2 regions of the Acidovorax sp. LjRoot74 genome follow, and region 1 is predicted to be linked to the other one. Evidence: predicted binding sites of a transcription regulator. Region 1 holds the regulator's gene; the other holds the start of a gene.

Region 1 (7,970 bases):
ACCAGCTGGACGATGGAGCCGGGCGGATACACCCCCATCATGCGGATAAACGCGCCAAGCACCACGGAATCAAACTTCGCCTTGAGCTGGGCAAAGATGACGGACAGCGCCTCGTGGGGCGTGAGGGCATCAACACCGATGGCTGGATTGCACATGCGGTCATACCGGTTGACAAGCGCGAGCACCTGGCTCGCCCGCCCCAGGTCCGCTCCAGTGAGCCGCTGCGGAAACCCGCTGCCATCGGCCATTTCGTGGTGACGGGCCACAGCCACCACCACCGCCTCAGGAAACCCCATGCGTTTGGCCATCGCCACGGATTCCGCCACATGGGTCTCATACCGTGAGCGCTCCATCAGGGGCATGGAAGGGGTAGGTTGCCGCAGGTTCGGCGGCAGTTTGAGCTTACCCAGGTCGTGGATCAGTGCCGCCACTCCCAGGTCGTGCAACTCCTCGCTCTTCATGCCCAGGGCACGGCCCAGCAGGAGCGAAATGACCATCACGTTGATAGGGTGGAGGGCATTGCGCTCGCCCACCCCCTCTGACAGCAACCGGATCACCGAGTCTCCGTTTTCCAGCAGCTCGGAAACGCAGCCGGACACCAGCACCACGCCCTTGTCGCGCGCTTGATCGGGGTGTTCGGACACCGCCCGCTCCATCGCCTGGTACTGCCGGGTGGCTTCGGCGAATCGCTGGTTGCAGGCAGCCAGCGCCTTGTTCTGGGCCTCCAGCAGCTGCCGCCGCCGCAAGGCTTCGGTATCCACCGCCGCCGGGACACCCGGGGCAGCATCCAGGCCGTTCGCTGGGGGTGCCACCATCTCCGGCACGCTCCAGGCTGCGGGCACCAGCTCCTTGAGCGCGGGATCGCTCTTTTTGGGGAGATACCGCACCTCGGTCAACCCCAGTCCGCGCAAGGTCGCAATCTGCTCGGCCGACGCCACCCGGAAACTGCTGGTCGGAAAAGGATGATGCATCCAGCCCACATCGAGCTGGATGTACATGCCGACCCGCAGTTGGCTGATGTCGATGAGGATGGAGGAGTTCACTTCAGGCGCACGCGAAACATGGAGACATCAATGCCACCAATAGTTACGCAGATTATCACCAGTTACGGAGGCTTGTCTAAGGAGCAGAACCCCATCGCTGCGATACGGCAACACTTGGTAGGCATGTGCCCCCAAAGTGCGCAGAACATGGCAGTTGCGCCCGAAAACAAGGCCAGCCAGGTGTAGTGTCGGCCCGCTCACTACCCTGGGGTCACCCCCTCCCAACCGCCTTCTTACAGCTGTCCGCCAACGGCAAGCATCAGCGACACCAAAGTGAAGGCTTGTAGATCAGGTCCATCCAGAGCGCCCAGGCTGCAACGGCACAGAGCAAGCCCCCCGCAATCCGGGTGCCCCATTCGGCGCGGGCCAGATTCAGGCGGCGCCGGAGGCGGCTCCATGCCCACGGGCCGCCGACAAGCCAGACACCGCTGCCCACGCCAAAAAGCGCCATGCACAGCGCCCCTTCCAGGGGCCCGCCGCTCAACGCGGCCACCAGCAGCGCCGAATAAAGCAACCCGCAAGGCATCAATGCCCAGAGCACACCCGCCACCAGCACACCGCCCGGCGCACTCACCCACGGTCGTACACGCCCCCAGACGGCTCGCCCGGCCTGTTCCACCCAGGCGGGCTGGCGCGACTGCACCATCATCATCAAGCCCCAGGCCATGACGGCCACATGCATCAGGGTCCACGCAGGGCGCAAGGCCGTGGTCTGCTGCGTGAGCCAGGCCAGGCTGTCCATGGCCAGAGCAGCCAGCGCCCCTGCAGCCGCGTACCCCACCAAACGCCCCCCATGAAATGCGACACCACGCAGGGCCACACCACCACGCGGCGCCCAGTGCACGGCCTGCCCTACTGCAGCCTCTCGCTGCGTGCCGCCCCGTCCACCCGCTGCGGCGGCATGCTCCGCTCCCTGCCCGACCAGTGCGCCACAGGGTGCGGCGCACATGGCCAAGCAATGGGACCCGCCTGCGAGCCCCATGAGCAAAGCCGTCCAGGCGACCGTTGCAAGCATAGGACTCAGATGATGCGCGAAAACCGGGCGCGGTTGCGGTCTGCCTGCAGATAGCGGTCGAACACCATGGCAATGCCGCGCACAAAGAACCACCCCATGGCAGTCACCTCAATCCCTTCAGGCCCTACCCGCACCAACCCCTGCTCCGCCATGTCTTCGAGCTGGGCGATTTCGGCTGCAAAGTACTGCCGCACGTCGATCAACCAGGCCTGCTCCATGGATTCATAGAGCAACTCACCCTGGCACATCAGGGCCATGATGGCGGCGCGCCGCACAAGGTCGTCGCGCGTCAGCGCCAGTCCGCGCACCACCGGCAGGCGCCCCTGGTCGAGAAAGTCGTAGTACTCATCCAGCGTCTTGGAATTCTGGCTGTAGGTGGCGCCCACCCGGCCAATGGCAGACACGCCCAGGCCGATCAGGTCACAGTCGGGCTGTGTACTGTAGCCCTGGAAGTTGCGGTGCAAGCGCCCTTGCCGCTTGGCCACGGCCAGGGCATCTGAGGGCAGTGCAAAGTGGTCCATGCCCACATAGACATACCCCGCCTCCATGAATGCATCCAGCGAACGCGAGAGCATGGACAGCTTGCTCGACGCGGTAGGCAGCTCGGCCGACACAATGCGACGCTGGGGCTTGAAACGCTCGGGCAGGTGCGCGTAGGCATACAGCGCGATGCGGTCGGGACGAAGCTGTGCCACCTGCGCCAAGGTGCGGTCAAACGACTCGGGCGTCTGGCGTGGAAGGCCGTAGATCAGGTCCACATTCACCGAATCAAAACCCAGCGAACGAGCAGACTCCACCAGCGCAAACACCTGCTCGGCGGGCTGGATGCGGTGCACGGCCTTTTGCACTTCCGCGTCGAAATCCTGCACACCAAAACTCAGACGGTTGAACCCCAGCTCAGCCAGCAAGGCCAGCCGATCGGCATTGACGGTACGTGGATCCACCTCGATGGAATATTCGCCGCCCGGCGCGAGCGTGAAGCTGCGCTTGAGCATGGCCATGAGTTCGCGCAGACCTGCATCAGACAGGAACGTGGGCGTGCCGCCCCCCAGGTGCAACTGGCTCACGACCTGCCCCACGCCGCAATGGGCGGTGTGCAGATCAATCTCGCGGCTCAGGTAGCGCAGATAAACCTCTGCGCGATCGTGGTGCTTGGTGATGATCTTGTTGCAGGCGCAGTAGTAGCACAACGATTCGCAGAACGGAATGTGCACATACAGGGACAGGGGCAGGGCCTTGGCCACCGAGCCCGTCCGGCGTTGCTCCAACGCGAGGATGTAGTCCTCCTGCCCAAACGCCTCGACAAAACGATCAGCTGTCGGATAGGAGGTATAGCGGGGTCCCGGCACGTCGAAACGGCGCAGGAGATCGGGCGAAACAGCAGTCATGGGGGAATATCCTTGCGTACACCCTGACTGTGCCGTACCCTTAGGAACATGTCCTTGACCTGCATCAAGTGAACAATCAGGCCGACCAGCGACAATTTGATGCATGTCAGTCGCTCAGATGCCCCCGAAGGCCTTCCCAGCTTTTCGCATCGGGCACGATATGCTCGACGCTCCACCCCTAGCTCATGTGCCTATGAACCCGCTCACCATCAAAGTCGCCTGCTCCAACTGCAACCTGCGCGAGCTGTGCATGCCCGTGGGCCTGAACGAAGAGCAACTGCAGCGCATCGACGAGGTTGTTGCCGTTCGCCGCAAGGTCAAGCGCGGTGGCACGCTATTCCGCAACGGCGAATCCTTCACCTCACTCTACGCCATCCGCACCGGCTTTTTCAAGACCTGCGTGGCCACAGAAGACGGCCGCGATCAGGTCACGGGTTTCCAGATGGCGGGCGAAATCATCGGCCTTGACGGCATCGTGAACGACCACCACACCTGCGACGCAGTGGCCTTGGAGGATGCAGAGGTCTGCGTCATGCCCTTCGACCGCATCGAAGAACTGTCTCGTGAGGTCACGGCCCTGCAGCACCATGTGCACAAGATCATGAGCCGCGAGATCGTGCGCGAACACGGCGTGATGCTGCTCTTGGGCAGCATGCGCGCCGAAGAGCGCCTCGCCGCCTTCTTGCTGAACCTGGTGCAGCGCCTGCATGCGCGGGGCTTCTCGCAGTCCGAACTGGTGCTGCGCATGACCCGCGAAGAAATCGGCAGCTACCTGGGCCTGAAACTCGAAACCGTGAGCCGCACCTTCTCCAAGTTTGTGGAAGAAGGCATTGTGGAAGTCAAACAGCGCCATGTCCGCATCCTGGACACGGACGCCCTCAAGCGCATCGTGAATAGCCAGCAGGCCTGCCACTGACTTTGTAAGAGCCCTCGCCGGGCGATCAACTGCTGCCTGCCACATTTGGTGCCGATTTCAGTGCAAAGCAAACCGGCTGCCTAGCAGCCAGCACCGTACCCCACACCGCACTCAAGAGCAGGACGATGTCTTGCGGCAGTCATCCGGCCGCTCGCCCTCTGGCACCGGGCAACGGTTCAGCTCAAAAGGTGACATGGCCAGCAGCGTAGTCAGCGCACTGCTGGCCATGGTGACAACCCAGAACGCAAAAAAAGCCAGGGTATAGACCCCTTGCCGTGACAGCGCCAGCGGCTGGCCGAACCAGTGCAGGTCCTGCGGGTCCACCATCGCAAAAACAAGCATCTCCAGCACACCCGCCATCAAGAAGGCGGGCCATGCAATCCACATCAGGCGTTGCGTCCACATATCGTTCCTGTCTCCCGGGGTGGCTCATTGGTAGCAAGGTGGCACCCTATCCTTGGGCTGCCATGGCCTCGCACAGTTTCAACGTGGCTGGTCCTGCACCGGTGTGGCGGCATGATTGCGGCCCTTCATGGCCGGTGCCAGGCTCTTCTCGGGGGCTTCCAGCGTCTGGTTGATCTCGATTCCCTTGCGGTAATAGTCTTCCGCCACCACAGGGTCTGGCCGAGACACTGCCAGCCAAAGGGTCACAAAACCCGCGACGATCACGATGGCCGGGCCGGCAATCACCAGCCAGACATGGCCAAATTTCCACCAGGGGGCTGCTTCAGCCTGGGCAATGGCTGGGTTTGAAGACATGGCGACTTACTCCTTCACATTCATCTCGATCAACACAAGGCCAGGTCGGGCCTTGCACCGGGGCGCCACTCAGCGTGGCACCAGGAACACAGATTTTTCAGACACATGGGCAGCAGCGCCCACCGCCTGCACATCAAACTGCACGGCATGGGAACCCGGGCTTGCAGAACCATACGGTATCTGCAAGCGCACCGCCACCCAGCGCGACTCGGCCGCACCGATGTCCACTTCGGCGTCGGAGGACACCTCCAGGCCTTCCAGCCCCCGCGCACTGATGCGATAGCGTTGTTCGCCCTCCGTCGCGTTCATGATCTGCAGACGGTAGATGTTCTCCAGCTTGCCCCCAGCCACGATGCGCGACAGCGCTGCGCGGTCCCGCACCACATCGACCTTGAGCGGGGTCCGCACGACCAGGCTGGCCAGCATGGCCACACACAAGGCCAGCAGCACGGCGCTGTAGATCAGCACACGGGGCCGCAGCACACGCCGCAACATCTGCGACTGGGTCCACCGCTGGGCCACACCGTTCTGGGTGGAATAGCGGATCAGCCCCCGGGGATACTGCATCTTGTCCATGACCGTGTTGCACGCATCCACGCACAGGCCACAGCCAATACATTCGTACTGCAGACCCTTGCGGATGTCGATGCCCACCGGGCAGACCTGCACACACAACGAGCAGTCAATACAGTCGCCCAGCCCCTGCGCCTTGTAGTCGATGTTCTTCTTGCGCGGGCCGCGCTGCTCGCCGCGTTCGGGGTCGTAGGTCACGATCAGCGTGTCCTTGTCGAACATCGCACTCTGGAACCGCGCATACGGGCACATGTACTTGCAGACCTGCTCGCGCATGTAGCCGGCATTGCCGTAGGTGGCAAAGCCATAAAACAGCACCCAGAAAATCTGCCAGCCGCCCTGCAGTGCCAGCAACTCGCTGCCCAGCTCGCGGATGGGCACGAAGTACCCCACGAACGTGAATCCGGTCCACAAGGCCACAGCGATCCACACCACCTGCTTGAAGAACTTCTTGCGGATCTTCTCGAAGGTCCAGGGGCCGTTGTCCAGCCGCAGCCGCGCACTGCGATCACCTTCGATCTTGTGCTCGATCCACATGAACATTTCGGTGTAGACAGTCTGCGGGCATGCAAAACCACACCAAAGCCGCCCCGCCACTGCCGTGAAGAGAAACAGCGACAGCGCCGAGATGATCAAGAGCCCCGTGAGGTAGATGAAATCCTGCGGGTACAGCACCAACCCAAAGATGTAGAACCGGCGCGCGCCCAGATCGAACAGCACCATCTGGCGCTGCCCCCATTCAAACCAGGGCAGACAGTAAAACACGATCTGCGTGAGCAGCACCATGCCCCAGCGCCAGCGCGCAAACAGGCCGCTGATGGAGCGCGGATAGATCTTTTTCTGTGCTTCGTACAGCGAGATGATCTCGCCCTGAGCAGACGGCTCGGACGCCACGGGTGCGATGGGAATGACCTTGCGAGCAGGCTCGCCGGGGGGCTTCATGGTGTCAATTTACTCACAGGGAGTTAAACAGCCTAACAACAAAGGAGCCAGGCAACCACCGCCGGTGCGGTCGCCTGGCAACATCGGTCAACGCGCGGCAGCCGCCTGCTTGCCGTTCGACAAACTCCAGACATAGGCCGACAGGACCCCGATCTGGGCCTCCGTCAGCTTGTCGGCCTGCGCGGGCATCTGGTTGACTTTGCCGTTGTTGATCATGGCGGTGATCGCCGCCTCGCCCCAGCCATGCAACCAGATATCGTCCGTGAGATTGGGGGCGCCCAGGGCCTGATTGCCCTTGCCGTCCATGCCATGGCAGGCAGCGCATGCCGTGAACTTGGACTTGCCCAGCGAAGCGCGCAGCGAGTCGTGCGGGCTGCCCGACAGGCTCAGGACGTAGTGCGACAGGTTGCGCACATCTTCTGGCGAACCCACGGCAGCAGCCATGGGGGGCATGTTGCCGATACGGCCCTTTTCCAGGGTTTCGCGGATCTTCTCAGGCGTGCCGCCGTGCAGCCAGTCGCCGTCGGCCAGGTTGGGAAAGCCCTTGCTGCCGCGTGCATCCGAGCCGTGGCACTGTGCGCAGTTGTTCATGAACAGGCGCTCGCCAATGGCGTGGGCTTGCGGGTCCACCGCCACTTCTTCGGGCTTCATGGAGGCAAAACGGGCGTACAGCGGCTCCAGCTCCGCCTTCGCCTTGGCCATTTCGGCTTCGTACTCACCCTTTTGCGTCCAGTTGAGCTTGCCGGTGAAGCTCCCGAGACCTGGGTAGGCGGCCAGGTAGCCCAGGCCGAAGATGATGGTGATGACGAACAGCCACACCCACCAGCGTGGCAGAGGATTGTTCATCTCGACCAGGTCTTCGTCCCAGACATGGCCCGTGGTGTTGTCGGCCGTGGCCATCACCTTCTTGCGGCCCGCCATCCAAAGCAGGATGCCGCAGGCGATGATGCCGACCAGTGTCAGCGCGGTCACAAAGACCGACCAGAAATTGCTGGTGAAGTCACTCATGGGATGTTCTCGTTCTGGTGAGGGTCAATCTTGTTCGAAGGGCAGCTGCGCCGCTTCGTCAAACCGGGACTTGTTGCGGTCCCGGTAGGCCCAGACCCAAATGCCAATGAAGCAGGCCATCGAAGCCAGGGTGGCGACGATGCGCATGGTCGTGATGTCCATGGCCAATCTCCTTTACTTGAGCGCGCGGCCCATGACTTGCAGGTAGGCGACAAGGGCGTCCATTTCGGTCTTGCCCTTCACCTCGGCTGCGGCGGCTGCGATCTGTTCGTCGGTGTAAGGCACACCCACCGTGCGCAGCGCCTTCATGCGGGGCGCCACGCTGG
Region 2 (7,970 bases), 290 kb from region 1:
AGCGCGAGAAAAAGCGCCTGGAGCAGGAAAAGAAAGCCCGCGAGCAGCAGGAACTGCGCGAGAAGCGGGAGCGCGAACGCAAGGAAGAAGAACGCCGCGACCGCCTGGAGCAGGAGAAAAAAGAGCGCCTGCAAAAGGAAAAAGACAAGGAACAGCGCGAAAAGCAACTGGCCGAGCAGAAGAAGGCCGAGCAGGACAAGCAGAAGAAGCTGGCTGAAGACAAACGCAAGGCCGATGAGGCCGCCAAGCGCAAGGCAGACGCCGAGGCCAAGCAACTGGCCGAACAGCGCGAGGCCAACATGCGCCGCATCCAGGGCATGGCGGGGGCCACGGGGGGCGAGAACGCCACCGGCACCGCACAGCGCAGCGCCGGCCCGTCAGGCAGCTACGGCGGCAAGGTGGCAGCCAAGGTCAAGCCCAACATCGTGTACCCCGACGCGATCTCGGGCAACCCGCGTGCCGAGGTCGAGGTGCGCCTGTCGCCCGACGGCACCATCGTGGGCAAACGCCTGGTGCAGCCCAGCGGCAACAAGGCCTGGGACGATGCCGTGCTGCGTGCGCTGGACAAGACAGAGACCCTGCCGCGCGATGTGGACGGGCGGGTGCCGTCTTCGCTGACCATTGGCTTCAGGCCCCAGGACTGACACGGGATCGCACTCCATCCCGGCTGTTCAGACGGCGGTTCTGGCGAAGCCCGGCACAGCGCTCTGACCTGCCCAAAAAACAAAAACGCCCGGCATCTACCGGGCGTTTTTTCTATGCTTTTTTGGCCTCTACCGCCTGCTAGCCATGCCCAGGCAGCTATCAATACAGTAGCAAATCACCTGGGCGCCCTCAATCAGGCAGTTACCGATCCCGCCGCTCCATGCGGCGGTTCAGGTTCAGCGCGCCCAGCGTGCAGGCCACGCCCGACAGCAGGTACACCGTCACCGCCAGCAGTCCAAACTGGGCCGACAGGTACAGGGCCACCAGGGGGGCAAACGCCGCGCCGATGATCCAGGCCAGGTCGGCCGACAGGGCGGCGCCGGTGTAGCGGTACTGGGGCGAGAAATTGGCCGTCACGGTGCCCGAGGCCTGCCCATACGACAGGCCCAGCAGCACAAAGCCCAGCAGCAGGAACATGGTGCTGCCCACCTCGCCGGAGTTGAGCAGCACGGGAGCCATGAAGCTGAACACACCAATCAGCACCGCCATGCCGCCCAGCAGCTTGCGGCGGCCCAGGTGGTCCGACAGCCAGCCGGACACCATGATCGCGCCAGCGGCCAGGAAGGCGCCCACGATCTGCACGCCCAGGATCTGGGTGACGGGTTGCTCGGAATACAGCGTGATCCACGACAGCGGGAACACGGTGACCAGGTGGAACAGCGCAAAGCTGGCCAGCGCCGCAAACGCGCCCAGCAGCACGTTGCTGCCTTCGTCGCGCACCACGCGGCTCACGGGCACGGGTTGCAGTTCCCGGTCCTTGAGCAGCTCAGAGTACGACTGCCCCACCACCAGGCGCAGGCGCGCAAACAGGGCCACCACGTTCACGGCAAAGGCCACAAAGAAGGGATAGCGCCAGCCCCAGGCCAGGAACTCCTGCACGGAGAGGCTGCTGTACAGGTAGGCAAACAGGCCCGCCGCCAGCACAAAGCCCAGCGGTGCGCCCAACTGGCCGATCATGGCGTACCAGCCCCGACGCTCCTTGGGGGCCGACATGGCCAGCAGCGATGGCAGGCCGTCCCACGATCCGCCCAGCGCCAGCCCCTGGCCAACGCGCAGGATCAGCAGCGCCATCACGGCCGTCAGGCCCACATCCTTGTAACCGGGCAAAAACGCCATGCCCACCGTGCACACGCCCAGCAGGAAGAGTGCAACGGTCAGCTTGGTGCCCCGGCCCCAGCGCCGCTGGATGGCCATGGAGATGGCCGTACCCACCGGGCGCACGACAAAAGCGACCGCCAGCAGCGCAAAGCCCATCAGCGTGCCGTCCAGGCGCGACAGGAAGGGAAACAGGAAGGATGGGAAGACGAGAACGCAGGCGATCCCGAAAACGAAGAAGTCGAAATACTCGGACGAGCGTCCGATGATCACGCCCACAGCGATTTCGCTGGGGGTGACGTCTTCATGCGTATCAGCCCGCGAGAGAGAGGCGGGGCTTTCTTCAAAACCGGCCGCAGGGTAAGTGGCAGAGGCGGGGCTGCTCATGAACAAGGCTCCTTGTCGTTGTGTGAATAAGACAACACCGTTCTACACGCAAGTCGAACCGCCCACAAGTGCGGTTTCACTGATCTGACTGCAGGGCAACGCACCTCCATGCACCAAAACGGGGCAAGCCTCGTTGACCTTGGACAAAATGTCCAATGTACAAATTCGCTAGGGCTATTACATTCGGCGGCACTCCGTTATCCGCGTTTACCCGTAATTAAACGCCCCGATTGCGCTTCCACATGCCCAAACTCTCACTCCCCCGCATACCCGCCTGGCTGGCCGCCATGGCTGCCCTCGGCAGCCTGGCAGGCTGCAGCAAGGCGGTCGTCCTCAACCCCGCTGGCGACATCGCTGCGCAGCAAGGCCACATGGTCATCCAGGCCACGCTGCTGATGCTGATCATCATCGTGCCGGTGATCGCCCTGACCCTGTGGTTTGCCTGGAAGTACCGCCAGAACAACGCCGCCAACACCGAAGACGACTACGACCCTGACTGGCACCACTCGACCTCGCTGGAGCTGGTGATCTGGACGGTACCCCTCTTGATCATCATTGCCCTGGGCGCGCTGACCTGGATCGGCACCCACAAGCTCGACCCCTACCGCCCGCTGGACCGCATCTCGGCCACCAAGCCGCTGGATGCGCAATCCACCCCCCTGGAAGTGCAGGTGGTGGCCATGGACTGGAAGTGGCTGTTCTTCTACCCCGAACTGGGCATTGCCACGGTGAACGAGCTGGCCGCGCCAGTGGACCGCCCCATTTTGTTCAAGCTCACCGCCACGTCCACGATGAACGCGTTCTACGTGCCCGACCTGGCCGGCATGATCTACGCCATGCCCGGCATGCAGACCGAGCTGAACGCCGTGATCAACCAACCCGGCGTGTACAAGGGCATGTCCTCGCACTACAGCGGCTCGGGCTTCTCGGGCATGACTTTCAAGTTCCATGGCCTGAGCCAGGGTGACTTCGACCAGTGGGTTGCCAAGAACAAGTCCGAAGGCAAGCCCCTCACGCGCCAGGTCTACATGGATCTGGTCAAGCCCAGCGAGCGCGACCCCGTGCAGCGCTTTGCCAGCGTGGAAGACGGCCTGTACGACAAGGTGCTCAACCGCTGCGTCGAAGACGGCAAGATGTGCATGCACCACATGATGTCCATCGACGAGCGCGGTGGCGAGGCCTTCATGAAGGCCCAGGGCCTGAACCTGCCCCAGGACGTGTGCACCGTGGACAACGCCGCCCAGGTGGTGGCCGCCCTCGAAGCGCGCCACGCCACGGTCTACGACCGCACCCTCTCCCGCCAATGATCCGCGCATAAGAGACTGACGAACATGTCCACCTCACCCGTTGTAACCGAACCGCATTGGGCCCTGGGCCGAATCACCTGGGACTCCATACCGATGGCGCATGAGCCCATCGTGCTGTGGACCTTCATCGCCACCCTGCTGGGTGGCCTGGCCGTCATGGCCGCCATCACCAAATTCCGGCTCTGGGGCCCGCTGTGGCGCGACTGGATCTGCAGCATTGACCACAAGCGCATCGGCATCATGTACATGATCCTGGGCCTGGTGATGCTGCTGCGCGGCTTTGCCGACGCCGTGATGATGCGCCTGCAACAGGCCATGGCCTTTGGCGACAACATGGGCTACCTGCCGCCGCACCACTATGACCAGATCTTCACCGCCCACGGCGTGATCATGATCTTCTTCGTGGCGATGCCGCTGGTCACGGGCCTGATGAACTACCTCGTGCCACTGCAGATTGGTGCGCGCGACGTGTCGTTCCCGTTCCTGAACAACTTCAGCTTCTGGATGACCACGGCGGGCGCCGTGCTGGTGATGGTGTCGCTGTTCCTGGGCGAGTTCTCCACTGCGGGCTGGCTGGCGCTCTCGAACCTGGGGGCGCAGAACCCGGGGGTGGGGCTGGACTACTACATCTGGGCACTGCAGATTGCCGGGGTGGGCACCACGCTCTCGGGCATCAACCTGATCGTCACCATCATCAAGATGCGTGCGCCCGGCATGAACCTGATGCGCATGCCCGTCTTCACCTGGACGGCCCTGTGCACCAACGCTCTAATCGTGGCGTCCTTCCCCGTGCTCACCGCAGCCCTGGTGCTGATGTCGCTGGACCGCTACGCTGGCACCAACTTCTTCACGAACGACCTGGGCGGCAACCCCATGCTGTACGTGAACCTGATCTGGATCTGGGGCCACCCCGAGGTCTACATCCTGATCCTGCCTTGCTTCGGCATCTTCTCCGAAGTGGTGGCCACGTTCTGCCGCAAGCGCCTGTTCGGCTACACCTCCATGGTCTACGCCACGGTGGTGATCACCATCCTGTCGTACCTGGTGTGGCTGCACCACTTCTTCACCATGGGCTCCGGCGCCAGCGTGAACACCTTCTTCGGCATCACCACGATGATCATCTCGATCCCCACAGGCGCGAAGATCTTCAACTGGCTGTTCACCATGTACAAGGGCCGCATCCGCTTCGAGCTGCCCATGATGTGGACCGTGGCCTTCATGGTGACGTTCGCCATCGGCGGCATGACCGGCGTGCTGCTGGCCGTGCCCCCGGCCGACTTCGTGCTGCACAACAGCCTGTTCCTGATCGCCCACTTCCACAACGTGATCATTGGCGGCGTGCTGTTCGGCCTGTTTGCCGGCATCAACTACTGGTATCCCAAGGCCTTTGGCTACAAGCTCGACCGCACCTGGGGCCTGCGCTCCTTCTGGCTGTGGGTGGTGGGCTTCTGGGTGGCGTTTGGCCCGCTGTATGTGCTGGGCCTGATGGGCGTCACGCGCCGTGCCAACCACTTTGAAGACCCGTCGCTGCAGATCTGGTTCGTGATCGCCGCCATCGGCGCCGCGATGATTGCGGCAGGCATTGCCTGCTTCCTGATCCAGATCGTGGTGAGCTACCTCAAGCGCGACCAGCTGCGCGACCACACGGGCGACCCCTGGGACGCGCGCACGCTGGAATGGGCCACGTCTTCGCCCCCGCCCAACTACAACTTCGCCTTCACCCCCGTGGTGCATGAGATCGATGCCTGGTGGGACATGAAGAAACATGGCTACCAGCGTCCTTTGAGTGGCTATGCGCCCATCCACATGCCCGCCAACACCGGCTCGGGTGCGGTGATCTCGGCGCTGTCGCTGGTGCTGGGCTTTGCGCTGATCTGGCACATGTGGCTGCTGGCCGGTGTGTCGTTCGCTGGCGTGATCCTGGCGGCCATCATCCACACCTTCAACTACAAGCGCGACTTCTACATTCCCGCCTCTGAAGTGACAGAGACGGAAAACCTCCGCACCCTACAACTGCGTGCCAGCCATGTCTGATATCCGTTACACCCCTGGCGCGGCAGGCGCCGCAAGCGCAGCCCTGCCGCTGCGCCAATACCACCCCGCGCACGAGCCGCACCCCGAGAACGGCACGGCCCTGGGCTTCTGGCTGTACCTGATGAGCGACTGCCTCATCTTCGCCGCCCTGTTTGCAACCTATGGCGTGCTGGGCCGCAGCTATGCGGCGGGCCCCACGGGCGCGCAGCTGTTCGACCTGACGCTGGTGGCCATCAACACGGCCTTCCTGCTGCTGTCGTCCATCACCTTCGGCTTTGCCATGCTGCGCAAGCAGCAGAACGACGTGAAGGGCACGCTGGTGTGGCTGGCTGTGACGGGCTTCTTCGGCCTGTGCTTCCTGGGCCTCGAACTCTATGAATTTGCCCACCTGATCCACCAGGGCGCCACGCCCCAGCGCAGCGCCTTCCTGTCGGCCTTCTTCACGCTGGTGGGCACGCACGGCCTGCACGTGACCTTCGGCCTCATCTGGCTGGTGGTGCTGATGGTGCAGATCGGCAAACACGGCCTGATCCACGAGAACAAACGCCGCCTGATGTGCCTGTCGATGTTCTGGCACTTTCTGGACGTGGTCTGGATCGGCGTCTTCACCTTTGTGTATCTGATGGGGGTGCTGTAACTATGAGCGCACAACACACAACACACGCACACGATGCACACAGCCATGGCGGCCACGATGACCACCACGGCGACCACCATGGCGATGTGGGGCCGCACAGCAGCCTGCGCGACTACACGATCGGCTTCGTGCTGTCGGTCATCCTCACGGCCATCCCGTTCTGGCTGGTCATGGCCAAGGTGATTGCCGACCGCAACACCGCCGTGCTGGTGCTGGGGGCCTTTGCCGTGGTGCAGATCCTGGTGCACATGGTGTATTTCCTGCACATGAACGGCAAGGTGGAAGGCGGCTGGACCATGCTGTCCACCATCTTCACCGTGGTGTTCGTGGCCATCGCCATCGCGGGCACGCTGTGGGTGATGTTCCACATGAACGCGAACATGATGCCCGCGCACCCCACCCCCACACCACCGACGCACGAGGCGCCGGGCCACTCGACGCCCTGATGCCGTCCCACCCCACAGCCCAGGGCTCCCAGGCCCGGCGGCTCCGTCAGGCGGTGCTCGCGGTAGTGGGCATCGCCTTGTTTTTGGGCTTGATCGCGCTGGGCACTTGGCAGGTACAGCGCCGCGCCTGGAAGCTCGCGCTGATCGAGCGCGTGGAGCAGCGCGTGCACGCAGCCCCCGTGGCCCTGCCCCCGCGCCCGGAGTGGCCCCAGGTCAGCGCCGCCAGCCACGAATATCTGCCCGTCACCGTGCAAGGCCAGTGGCTGGCCGAAAAAACCGTGCTCGCCCAGGCGCTGACCGAGCTGGGCTCGGGTTTCTGGGTGATGACGCCCCTGCAGCTGGCCGATGGCTCCCAGGTGCTGGTGAACCGGGGTTTTGTGCCGCAGGAGCAGCGCGCCCAGTGGCTGGCCACGCCCCTGCCCGCCCCGGCCCCCACCACCGCAACGGTGCAAGGCCTGCTGCGCATGAGCGAGCCGGACGGCGGATTCCTGCGCACCAATGCGCCAGCGGAGCAGCGCTGGTACTCGCGCGACATCGCTGCCATGGGCCGTGCGCTGGAGCTGCCCCAGGCCGCCCCTTTCTTCATCGATGCAGGTTTGCCACCGGCCCTGGGTAGCTCAGCTACCTCGGCCACCGCTACCCGCTGGCCACGCGCGGGCATGACGGTGGTCCGCTTCTCCAACAGCCACCTGGTCTACGCACTGACCTGGTATGGCCTGGCCCTCATGGTTGCGGGTGCAGGCTGGTATGTGGCACGCTACGAGCGCCGCCTGCGCGATGCGCGCAGCGCCCAACCGCCCGCCAGCCCCCATCCATGACCCCCACCCCGCGCGCAGAAGCCACCGCCACGCCTCAACAGCAGCAGCGCAGCCCGCGTGCGGCCGATGCGGCGGCCGGCATCAAGAACCTGCAGCAGCTGATCGAGCTGCGCTGGATCGCCGTGGTGGGCCAGGTGTTCACCATCGAGATGGCGCACTACAGCCTGAACCTGAGCTTGCCGCTGCGCGAGATGCTGCTGGTGGTGGGCTGCCTGGCCGTGTTCAACGTGGTGAGCCTGCTGCGGCTGCGCACAGGGGTCATGGTGCGCACCATCGAGCTGTTCCTGGCCCTGCTGATCGACGTGGCCGTGCTCACCGTGCAGCTGTATTTGAGCGGCGGCACCACCAACCCCTTTGTATTCCTGTACCTGCTGCAGATCACGATCGGCGCCGTGCTGCTGCGCGGGGCCTACATCTGGTCCATCGTCGTCATCACGCTGCTGTGCTTTGGCGTGCTGGCCACACACCACCTGCCGCTGGAGCTGCCGCAGGACCTGCACCAGGGGCTCTCCAGCTTGTATGTGCTGGGCCTGCTGGTGTG

Evidence for each region. The regulator FNR, encoded in region 1, switches genes on or off when oxygen is low (the NO sensors DNR and NnrR bind a similar motif). The targets are predictions, from matches to a motif close to TTGATNNNNATCAA.
Region 2: a site for FNR is predicted at 2,321-2,334, ahead of cyoA (ubiquinol oxidase subunit II). Genes of this name have one in related genera too.

Annotation. Positions count from the first base shown of each region.
Region 1 is NZ_CAXUTI020000001.1:3,791,724-3,799,693, forward strand. Features, by position in the region: gene ACSQ3O_RS18005 (HD-GYP domain-containing protein) at 1-1,043, opposite strand, end outside; gene ACSQ3O_RS18010 (sulfite exporter TauE/SafE family protein) at 1,303-2,058, opposite strand; gene hemN (oxygen-independent coproporphyrinogen III oxidase) at 2,064-3,446, opposite strand; gene fnr (fumarate/nitrate reduction transcriptional regulator Fnr) at 3,640-4,362, shown strand; gene ACSQ3O_RS18025 (hypothetical protein) at 4,474-4,767, opposite strand; gene ACSQ3O_RS18030 (FixH family protein) at 4,846-5,121, opposite strand; gene ccoG (cytochrome c oxidase accessory protein CcoG) at 5,191-6,636, opposite strand; gene ccoP (cytochrome-c oxidase, cbb3-type subunit III) at 6,724-7,644, opposite strand; gene ACSQ3O_RS18045 (cbb3-type cytochrome oxidase subunit 3) at 7,669-7,806, opposite strand; gene ccoO (cytochrome-c oxidase, cbb3-type subunit II) at 7,819-7,970, opposite strand, start outside.
Region 2 is NZ_CAXUTI020000001.1:4,083,629-4,091,598, forward strand. Features, by position in the region: gene tolA (cell envelope integrity protein TolA) at 1-644, shown strand, start outside; gene ACSQ3O_RS19500 (MFS transporter) at 847-2,187, opposite strand; gene cyoA (ubiquinol oxidase subunit II) at 2,430-3,494, shown strand; gene cyoB (cytochrome o ubiquinol oxidase subunit I) at 3,519-5,528, shown strand; gene cyoC (cytochrome o ubiquinol oxidase subunit III) at 5,521-6,165, shown strand; gene cyoD (cytochrome o ubiquinol oxidase subunit IV) at 6,168-6,611, shown strand; gene ACSQ3O_RS19525 (SURF1 family protein) at 6,611-7,429, shown strand; gene ACSQ3O_RS19530 (ATP-binding protein) at 7,426-7,970, shown strand, end outside.